Regions from separate parts of the Nocardia sp. NPDC058658 genome, predicted to be linked through region 1. Evidence: riboswitches for the same ligand, from Rfam matches in the RefSeq annotation. Region 1 holds a riboswitch; the other holds the start of a gene.

Evidence for each region. Region 1 has a riboswitch for S-adenosylmethionine ahead of ACFWUP_RS27265 (AfsA-related hotdog domain-containing protein). Riboswitches for the same ligand answer to the same signal wherever they lie in the genome.
Region 2: it holds a riboswitch for S-adenosylmethionine, as region 1 does, so the genes downstream of both, ACFWUP_RS18755 (amino acid ABC transporter permease) here and ACFWUP_RS27265 (AfsA-related hotdog domain-containing protein) in region 1, are expected to answer to the same signal.

Annotation. Positions count from the first base shown of each region.
Region 1 covers NZ_JBHXRR010000027.1:1,198-6,428, forward strand. Annotated here, with positions in the region: gene ACFWUP_RS27245 (alpha/beta fold hydrolase) at 200-979, shown strand; gene ACFWUP_RS27250 (SMP-30/gluconolactonase/LRE family protein) at 966-1,898, opposite strand; gene ACFWUP_RS27255 (MarR family winged helix-turn-helix transcriptional regulator) at 2,013-2,462, shown strand; gene ACFWUP_RS27260 (SRPBCC family protein) at 2,512-2,964, opposite strand; SAM riboswitch class IV at 3,109-3,221, shown strand; gene ACFWUP_RS27265 (AfsA-related hotdog domain-containing protein) at 3,235-4,014, shown strand; gene ACFWUP_RS27270 (HAD family hydrolase) at 4,011-4,739, shown strand; gene ACFWUP_RS27275 (hypothetical protein) at 4,733-5,231, shown strand, end outside.
Region 2 covers NZ_JBHXRR010000012.1:76,879-82,109, forward strand. Annotated here, with positions in the region: gene ACFWUP_RS18745 (ABC transporter substrate-binding protein) at 1-834, opposite strand, end outside; gene ACFWUP_RS18750 (amino acid ABC transporter ATP-binding protein) at 867-1,628, opposite strand; gene ACFWUP_RS18755 (amino acid ABC transporter permease) at 1,625-2,515, opposite strand; SAM riboswitch class I at 2,614-2,706, opposite strand; gene ACFWUP_RS18760 (hypothetical protein) at 2,949-3,662, shown strand; gene ACFWUP_RS18765 (hypothetical protein) at 3,719-3,928, opposite strand; gene ACFWUP_RS18770 (AbrB/MazE/SpoVT family DNA-binding domain-containing protein) at 4,012-4,347, opposite strand; gene ACFWUP_RS18775 (glycosyltransferase) at 4,422-5,231, opposite strand, start outside.

The DNA.
Region 1 (5,231 bases):
CTCGTCCCTCCATGAGGCGTTTTCATCCGCGGCGAAGCGTATGCGAACGGGCGGAATATTGCCACCGGTACAGTTCGGAAATCCTGGCCGCGACCGGGCGGAATGGTTCTGCCGATGGTAAAGCGACGAAGAATCCCGCCGCAGCGCCTTGGTCGTACGGTATGGGCGGCAACTCTTCGAACTGACTAGGGTCGTTGACGTGAGGTTTCTTGACGAAGGCGAGCCCACCGCACCCGTGATCGTGTGCATCCACGGCATTCCGGGTTCGGTCGACTGGTTCGCGGGTGTCGCCGAGCGGATGACGACCGAATTCCGGGTGATCCGGGTCGACATGCAGGAGTTGGGCGCCGACGGCGACTTCGGCGCCGCCGCCCGCACCGCCCCGCTCACCGCCCTGTTCGCCGACCTCGAGCTCACCGATGTGACGGTGGTCGGCCACTCCTTCGGCGCCGAGATCGCCCTGGAACTCGCCGCCACGTCGAGCCGGGTTTCGCGCGTGGTGGTCGTCGGCCAGGCTCCCGACTATCGGGCCGCGCGCATCCCGACCGTCGCGAAGTGGGTTGTCCGCCCGTGGGCGGTTCGCCTGGCCCAGCGTTGGACGCCGGCCCCGGTGATCCGCCTCGGCGGCCGCCCGGGCTTCGCGCCCCGCTTCCGCTACGACTCGGCACCGGGCCTGGCCGAAGCCCTGGTCCGCGACTTCCGTGCCACCCTGCCCGCAGGCCTCGCCTACGCGGTCGGCGCCAGAGCCGACGACTTCGCCGCGGCACCCCTCGATACCCGCGCCGAAGCCCTCGCTCAACCCGTCCTCGTCGTCCACGGCCGCCACGACCACCTCTACGACAGCACCGAAACCCTCGTCCGTTTCGCCGCCGCCGGTGCGCAAACCCATCTCGTGGAACACGCGGGCCACTCACCGCAGGTGGAGCAGCCGGACGAATTCGTCTCCGTGCTCAGCGAATTCATCGCTAGAACCCGCTGACCGCCGAGACCACGAAGGTGTCAGGCACGCCCTGACCCATCGGCCCGCCCTTGTCGAATTGCGACGACACGACAAGCGCCCGATCGCCCGAATGCACCAGCGTCGTAGGAATACTCAGTGTGGGATCGTGGAATTCGCCTGCGCGGGTGGCGGTTGCGCCGTTGTCGGTGAGCGTCCAGCGGCTGATGGTGTTGTCGAGATTGTGGACGATCCACAGCGTGTTGTCGCGCAGCTCCAACCCGTCACCGTTGCGAGCATCGCCGCCGCTCAGCGCTACTTTTCGGATGGGCTCCGCGCCACCGGCGAGATCGATGCGATACAGCTCGGCCGCTGACATCGCGACGACGATCAGATACCGTCCGTCCCGATCGGCCGCAATGCCGTTGAGCGCGAACGCCTTCGGATCGCCGGCCATCGCGGTCAAATCGTAGGCGACAGTTAATTCACTACTGCCGATCGCGGCTTTGTAGACGACATTGCGAACGCTGTCGGTCAAATACGCCGTCCCGTCGGCGCCGAAGTCCAGATCGTTGACGAATCGTGGTGCGGCACCGGGCACGTCGAATCGCGCGAGCAGCGCCCGCGAGCCGGTGTCGTAAACACTCACTCCCACACCGGAATCGATCACCCACAGTCGACCATTCGAATCGACTTTCACCCCGTTCGCCGTCTTCCTCCCGTCGGCACCCGCGGGCAGGAAGACCTCCGCGCGCGCGGCGTTTGCACCCGCGCGATACACCGAACCATCGGCGAACGACCCGACGTAGGTGTCCCCGTTGCGCGGGTCTAGGCCGATGCCCTCGGGGTACACGGCGTTGCCGGGCAATTCGTACGCCGTGCTCAGCGTGGGCGCGGCGGGCGAGGTCCCGCACGCGGCGAGGGTCAGGCAGGCGGCGGCAAGGGTGACGGTTCGCAACATGGTGAAGCCTCTCGGTGATGTAATGGCAAACATCAATCAGTAGGCAGTAACGTAGATTAGAGTCGTTATGATCGTCAACAGGGTTACGAATTGATGGGCGGATATCATGCACGCATGACGTCCATGCCCGCCGCCGAGAGGCTCGGCTCGTACCTCAAGCGGGCCGAGCAAGCCCTGATCGCGACGAAGACGGCCGCGCTGAAACCGGCAGGCCTGACCGTCCCGCAGTACAGCGCGCTGATGTACCTCGCGGAGAACCCCGGCATCTCGGCCGCCGCCTTGGCGAGGCTGGCGGGCGTCACCCCGCCGACGATGAACACTGTCCTGACCAACCTGCAGGACCGCGGCCTCGTCGATCGCACCCCCCACGAGTGGCACAAGAACGTGCTGGAAACCCGCCTCACCGAGCAGGGTCGTGCGGTGATGAACGACGCCGACGCGCGCGCGATCGCAGTGGAGCGCACCCTCGCCGAGCAATTCACCGCAGCCGAGCTGGCGGTGTTGCGGGAGCTGCTCACCCGCAGCACGCAGGCGCTCGACGAGATCCGCGACAACCCGGCGTGACGAAAAAAGCCCGCCGGATGGTCTCCGGCGGGCTTTGAAGAACTTCAGGTCAGCTCTCTACGGCGACCTTCACCTTGCTCAGCGTCTCCTGCATTCCCGCAATCAGATCGGCTTCGAACTTCTGCTCGCCGCCCATGGCGACCTTGATCGTCTTGACCAGCCAGCCGGGCAGGCCCTTGGGATCGACGGTGCGGGTCTCGACGACGCGCGTGCCGGTAGCGGTGGGGGAGAGTTCGTAGGTCCAGGTCGTGCGGTTCTCGTTCATCCGGAAAGCGAACGCCGTGTTCGGCTCGAAGCGCACGATCCGCGAGGTGGTCGGGTAGATCTTCCAGCCGACCTTGTTGACGTTGACGGTGAACGCGCCTTCGCGCACGCCGCCGACCGCGACCATCTTCACCGTCGTCGGGCTGAACTCGGACATCCGGCTCAGATCGGACAGGACCGACCAGACCTTCTCCGGCGATGCGGCGATGTCGATGCTGGCTTCGAGAGTGTTCGGCAACGGTGCCTCCGGGATATACGTGACGGACTGTCACGCTCAGCATAGGCACCTGGTTTCCGCCCTACCTCCGCCCGTGGGCGGATTTTTCGCATGCTGGTCGGAAAGGTTTTCAAAATTATTGCGGCCGTTTACCTTTCGGAGCACGGTCACGAGTTCCAGCATCGAGCCCCGGCTTGCTGGGCGGCAACCCTCCAGCGGCGGCGGGGTGCTCCGGGTGACGACCGGATGGCGGGACTCACCTGCTGTAAGCGTCTTTCTGGAGGTCTATCCATGTCTGTAGTCCAACTCGACGCCACTCGCGCCCCGGAAGCGGTGGCGACCGCGTTCGTCGTGGTGGCCGACCGTTTCCTCGGGATCACCGCGGACGAGCGGGTACACACCGTCTCGGGGCTGGTGGCGCTGTTGCGCAGCGGTCGGTTCGTCGATCAGGAACTGGCCGTTCACCTGGGCCAGGGCATCACCCGTCACGATCTCGACTACCTGGAGCACGTGGCGGCCGTGCACGCACCGCAGGCGCGAGTCCGGGTGGTCGGCGAGATCGCCGAGCCTGCGCGCAGGCACCATGTGCACAAGTACCAGCACTCCAATGTGCTGTTGGCGGGGCTGCGGCGTATCGAGGAGAACGCCTTCGAAGCGGATCTGCGTCTGGACAGCGACAACGAACTGCTGCTCGACCACCAGACCGGTGAGCACGTGCAGGGCATTGTGGTGATCGAGGCGGTGCGGCAGCTGTTCCTTGCCGCGTTCGAACTCGAGTACGGGGTGCGCAGGCCGCAGGAGCACTTCTACATCGTGTGGAACAACGTCGACCTGCGGTTCACTTCGTTCCTGTTCCCGCTGCCCGCGACGCTGCACGCCCAGCTCACGCCGATCTCGATCGACGATCCGGGCAAGCTGCAGTTCGTCATCGAGACCGAGGTGCGCCAGTTCGACAAGACCGTCGCCGGCTCGCGTATCGAGTTCACCGCGCTGCCCAACGACCGGATCGCCCAGATCGAACGGGCGAAGGCGGCCAAAGCGGTCACCGCGCATCTGGGGGTGCCTGCGTGAGCGGTCAGCGCCCGAGGGCTGCGTTCTTCGACGTGGACGAAACCCTGATCACGGTGAAGTCGATGTTCACTTTCCTGCGATTCTGGCTCGCCGAGAACGGTGACGACGGCAGCGAATACGCCCGTGTCACCGACGATCTCAAAGCCAGGGCCGAGGCCGGTGCGCCGCGCGAGGAGATCAACCGGGAGTACTACCGGACCTACCGCGGTGTCGAGTACGCCGCGCTGGTGGCGGCCGGTCAACGCTGGTTCGACGAGTTCGCGGCCGAGGGTGCCGCGTTCTATGCCGATGCGGTGCAGGCACTGCGGGAGCACCGGGACTCCGGGGTTCGCACGGTACTGCTGTCCGGTTCTTTCGCACCGGCGATCGCACCCGTGGCCGCCGCGGTAGGCGCCGACCACATCATCGCCACCGAACCGCTGGTCGACGCGAACGGCGTGCTCACCGGCGAGGTGCGCGAGCCGATGATCGGCGCGGCCAAGGGGGAGGCGGTGGTGGAGTACCTGCGCGAGCACGGCATCAGCGCCAACGACACCTGGGGTTACGGCGATCACGGCACCGACCTGCCGTTCCTCTGGTTGGTGGCCCGCCCCGCCTACCGCGGCACCGACCCGAAACTGGTGGCCGCCGCGCGCAGCGGCACCTGGCGGCACCTGAGCGACCGCCTCGGCGACGCGACCGGCAACGAATTCTCCGATGATCGAAAGGTGGCTTCCGTATGGTGAAGCGTCTGTACGACCTGACCCCCACCACCCAGGGGCCGCTCTACCCGCCCAGTGAAATCGTGGATGCGGCAGGCGATTTCATCGTCGTCGGATTCCTGAACGAGGCCGGTCCCGATGGCTCGGTAGTCCGGCGCTGGGGCCGAGCCGTGGTCGCGGCCGACACCCCACTGCCCACCTTCGGCGAAAGTCTGCCCTACAAGGTGATTCATGAACTGCCGGAAGAACTCTCGGCCGAAGACAGCGACCTGGTCCTGCACACGCTCCCACTCCCGTTGCCCGCCAACAACTATCCCATCGTCTTCGCGCCCGACCAGCTACCGGCGGCCGCCACGGTCACCCGCCCCAGCTACCCCTTCCACGAAGTCCCCATCCCCGACCTGCGCCCCGAAGACGGCCGCAAACTCACCGCCCCCGTCACCCTCGGCGACTGGCTGAAAGCCCGCGGCACAGTGGAAGTCTCGATCACCGACGACGACCGCAACGCCCACTTCG
Region 2 (5,231 bases), on a different contig from region 1:
CTTGTGCACGGCGGTATTGAGGCCGCTGTTCTTCTTGGTGAGCACCGCGATCTCCCCCTGCAGGGCGTCGCCTGCACCGGAGAAGGTGGCGATGAGCTTGGTTTCGCCGGTGGTCGTGGAGTGATAGACGCCGGTGGGATTGGGGCCGATGTAGCCGTCGAGGCGTTTCGAGGCCAGCGCCAGGTAGTAGTCGGTGATCTGCTGGTAGTAGGCGATGTCGATCGGCGCGAGGCCCTCGGCGACGTTCTGCTCGTTCCACTTCACGAGCAACTGTTCCTGATTGGTGCCCGCGCCGACACCGATGCGCTTGCCCACCAGGCTCTTGCGGTCGGTGAAGACCAGCGAACTGTCCTTCGGCACCTCGAGCGCGACATTGTCCTTGCGGTAGGTCGCGAAGTCGTACTTCTCTTTGCGCTCCTCGGTGACGGTCACGTTCGAGATGAACGCGTCCACCTCACCGGAGTCGACACGCACGAAGTTCTGCGTCCAATCGGCCACCTGCACATCCAGTTTCAGCCCGAGCTTGTCGGCGACCAGGGAGGCGAAGTCGACTTCGGATCCGACGACCGTCTTGTTGTCGGTGGCGTAGAACCGCAGCGGCGGCGCCGACGTACCCGCGCCGGTCACCACGAGGGTGCCGCGATCCCGAATCGCCTGCGGCACTTCGGCGGCGATCGCGTCGACCTTCGCCGCACGCACCCGTCCCTCCTGGGTCGGCGAAAGATCGAAGGTGACCGCGCCCGCCTGCACGGTGTCAGCGGACTCGGGATCGGCGCAGCTCGCGGTCAGCAGGGTGGCCGCGGAAATGATGCCGATCAGTGTGGAGAGCTTCATCAGTGTCGAAACCTGTTCGTGGGAAGGGTTACTCAGCGCACGCGCGACAGGAATGCCTGCGTGCGTGGATGTTCGGGATGGTCGAGGACCGTGGCGGCGTCGCCCTGTTCCACGATCTGTCCCTCGTCGAGGAAGACGACCGTGTCGGCGACCTCACGGGCGAACCCGATTTCGTGGGTGACGATCACCAGGGCGGTGCCGGTGGAGGCGAGATCGCGGATCACGGCAAGGACCTCGCCGACCAGTTCCGGGTCGAGTGCGGAGGTGGGTTCGTCGAACAGGATCAGCTGCGGTTTCAGAGCCAGGGCCCGCGCGATGGCGACACGCTGCTGCTGTCCGCCGGAGAGCCTGCGGGGGTAGGCATCCGCGAAATCGGCGAGTCCCACCCGGTCGAGGAGCTGTTTCGCCTCGGTGACCACCTCAGCGCGCGGACGACCCTGCGACGCGACCGGGGCCAGCACGACATTGTCGAGCACCGTGAGATGCGGGAACAGGTTGAACTGCTGGAACACGAAGCCGATCCGGCTGCGCTGGGCGCGCACCGCGTGGTCGGGCAGCGGACGCAGTGTGTTGCCGCGCTGCCGGTAGCCGATCAGTGTGCCGTCGACGTGCACGGTGCCCGCGTCCTGCGCCTCGAGGTGGTTCAGCACCCGCAGCAAGGTGGACTTGCCCGACCCGGACGGCCCGATCAACGCCACCACCTCGCCGGTGCGCACCGCCAGATCGACACCGCGCAACACCTCGGCTCCGTTGTAGGACTTACGGATTCCCCGTGCCTGTACCGCGGCGGTCATCGGGTGGCTCCTCGGGGTGCGACGGCGATCTCGGTGACCTTGGCGCGAACCCGCTGCCACGGTGTCGGCGGCAACTCACGCTGCGCGCCCTTGGCGTAATGGCGTTCGATGTAGAACTGGACGATCGTCAGCGCGGTGGTGAGCACGATGTACCAGGCGGTGGCCACCATCAGCAGCGGCACCACCCGGCCGTTGCGGCCGAAGATCACCTGCACCTGGTAGAACAGCTCGGCGATCGCCATCACCGACACGATCGAGGTGCCCTTGAACAGGCTGATCACCTCGTTGGCCGCATTCGGCAGGATCGAGCGCATCGCCTGCGGCAACACGATGGTGCGGAACTGCCGCCAGCGCGGAATACCCAGCGCCGCAGCGGCTTCCAACTGCCCGCCGTCGACGGCGAGCAGACCGGCCCGGATCAATTCGGCCGAATACGCTGCCTGATGCAGGGCCAAGCCGATTACCGCCGCGGTGAAACCGCTGATCACGCCGTTGACTTCGAAGTCGAAGAACGCGGGCCCGAACGGAATGCCCACCGACAGCCGGGGGTACAGGTAGGCGATGTTGAACCAGAACAGCAGCTGCACGATCAGCGGGATCGAACGGAACGCCCAGATGTAGGTCCAGGCGATCACCCGCAGCACGGGATTGTTCGACACTCGCCCGATCGCGAGCAGGGTGCCGATCGCGAAACCGAGGACGGTGCCCCACAGCGTCAGCTCGAGGGTGACCTGGAGGGCGGCCAGCACCGACTTCGCGGTGAAGTACTGGGCGAAAGTGCCCCAGTCCCAGCCAGGATTGGTGATCAGGCCGTGAGCGAACTGTGCCACCAGCAGCAGCGCGATCACCGCTACGACCCACCGCCACGGGTGCCAGGATCCGGCGATCCGGGGTAGGTCGCCTGCGGATTCCAGCTCAGCGGGCGCGTCGCCAGGCGGGGCGGTCTCGGCGCCGGAGACAGTGGACGCGGTCAGCACGAAAAACTCCTCCATCGATCCCGGCAGAAGCACCCGCACCCTCGAAGGGCGGGTTGCTGCGACGTCGTAGAGCCGGGTCTCTCGGTCGCTCTGGATGGTTGTGCTCGCCGGCCTCGCGGCCCGAGCTGAATCAGCATGTGACACAGGTGTCGTGGTCGCAACGGTAGAAATCAGCGTGAGCGCAGGGGTTGGAACCGGCCGCCGGGGTGGCCACAATTGCCCCGGTTCGGTTCGCTGTGGGATTGCGACGCGCCGAACGGTCGGTTACTTCACCTCTCCTGATTCACCCATCGCAGGCGGTAGCGTCGGCCTTCTCTGCGTCGATGAGGAGTACGTCGTGAACATGGGGCGTCGTTGCACCACACTGACCGCGCTGACGGCCTGCGCCGCCGCGCTGCTGCTGACCGCGCCATCGGCCGCCGCTGAACCGGCCGCGCCGGTGACGCCCGCCGTCACCAGGGACGCGCCGAGCACCACTCCAGCCGCGGGTCCGGGCGATCTCCTCGGCGCCTACCAGACCGTCGTCGAGACGCTGAAAGCCATGGGTATTCAGCCGTTCCTCTATCCGACGGTCGCCGCGAACTGCACCGGTGACGGCGCGGGCCTCGTCCCGGCGGTCGCGGGTGCGGTGCCGGGTCCGTGGCCGACGAACACGCTGCCCATCCCAGGCCTCGACCTGTCGGCGGTGAAGTCCGGCCAGACGCTGTTCACCTTCCTGCCCTACGGACTCGCCCCCGACACGGCCGCCACGAAGACCTCCGGGATGCAGGTGGCCTGGCTCAACATCAGCACCGGCCGCGGCGGGATGGCTTCGATGGGGCCCATCGCCGACATCGTGCGGGCGATGGTTCCGCCCGAGGTTCCTGTCGAACTGCGGCCGCTGGCTGAAAACGCGATTCGCGACTTTCTCTTCGCCGCTGTTCCCGTCGGTGGCGTGCGTGCGGTGCCTGTGGACACTGGGCGTGGCACTGTGCTGGCTGCCGTCTTCGGAACCACTGACAACGCGGGGCGGTCGTGCTTCTTCTTTCCGACCGTCGGCATCACTGAGGTTCCTTGAAACCTGCCAGGCGCCGTCGCGCGGTTGAGGCACCCTCCGTGGCGACAGTCGTTCGCTTATGGAGCGGTGAAGATGTCGTGTGTGCCTATTCGCCGCCAGATCACAGGGGCCTCACCCGTCGTCACCGAGTCGCCGTAACTGAACGTCGCGCGCCCGTCCGGCGCCCACGTCATCTCCCAGATGTTGTCGTAGCCCTTCATCTTCTTGACGCGCAGTCCAGGGCGGAACCCGGCTCCGGCGCGCAGATCTTCGACCAGGATCGACACCGATCGTAGGTAGGCTACTTGCTGATCGCGAGTCAACTTTTGCCAATCTCGGGTGAAGAGCGTCAACCAGGCATAGGGGGGCATCAGTGCCGCTCGGGCTGGATCTCGGCCAGGTCGATGCCTGCGGAGGCGGCCAGTCCTCGCAAGAACGAGTCACCGTCTTCGAAGACCTCGTGCGGGACGCCCGCGGCCAGTTCCTGGTCAGCTTCTTGCTCTTTGCGCTGCCATTCCGGGGTAAAGAACCATGCCTGATCGACCGGGATCGACCGATAGCCGCGCACCGTGACATCACCAGCCTCGCTGACCGTGAATTCCAGTTCGTCATCCTCGCGAACATGCAGGACGGCACGGATTTCCTGAGGCAGAGTCACTTGATGGCGACTGCCTCGGATGCGTGCACGGACGCTCATCGCGGTCATGCCACAGGGTAGCGCGGTGCAACGGTGCTACAGAAGTCGACGGCCGCCAATTGTGTCGACAAGCTGGTACTCGGTCAGGCGCGGCGGGCGATGGCCTCGTCGGGAGCGACCAGGGGGCGCTGCTTCCAGCGGAGGCGGCCGGTTTGGTGGCGGTGGTGGGAGCGGGTCCACAGGGATAGGTAGTGGGCCACTGCTACCGGGTGGGCCAGGGCTGAGGCTAGGTCGGAAGGTGTTGGGGGGCGGCGGGTTTCGATGGTGCGGGCGGTGAGGCGGCTGGTGACTGCGGCCAGGTAGCCGAGGATTCCCGCGCGGCGGGTTCGGCCGCGGCCGAGTAGGGCGGCCAGTGGGGGGATCCAGTAGGCGAGGGCGGCGAGGATGCCGATGACGGTGCCGGTGTCGCGGCGGCCGCCGTAGGCGGACCAGAGCCAGCGGGTGTAGCCGTCGGTGAGTTCGGCGGGGCCGGTGTACATGCGGGTGCTGGCGGCCGGGCCGGCGGTGACCAGGGCGGTGCGGTGGCCTGCTCGGCGCATCGAGCGGGCCAGGTCGAGATCTTCGGTGGCGCTGGCGGCTACGGCCGCGTGCCCGCCCGCGGCGCGGTAGGCCTCGGCGTCGACGGCGAGGAACTGGCCGCAGGCGACGGCGGTCGAGGGGCGCAGGCTGTGGTTGGCGGGGCCGACGGGCAGGGTCGATGCCCATGACCAGGCGAGCAAGGGCTGGACCAGGCGTTCGGTGGTCGAACCCGCTTCTTGGATCGGCCAGGCCGAGACCAAACCCGCTCCGCGCCTGCGCAATTCGGTGACCGCTGCCGCGACGGCGTGGGGTGCCAGGCGCACATCGGCGTCGACGAAGACCAGGGCCGCCGCGTCGGTGCGGGCGGCCAGGCG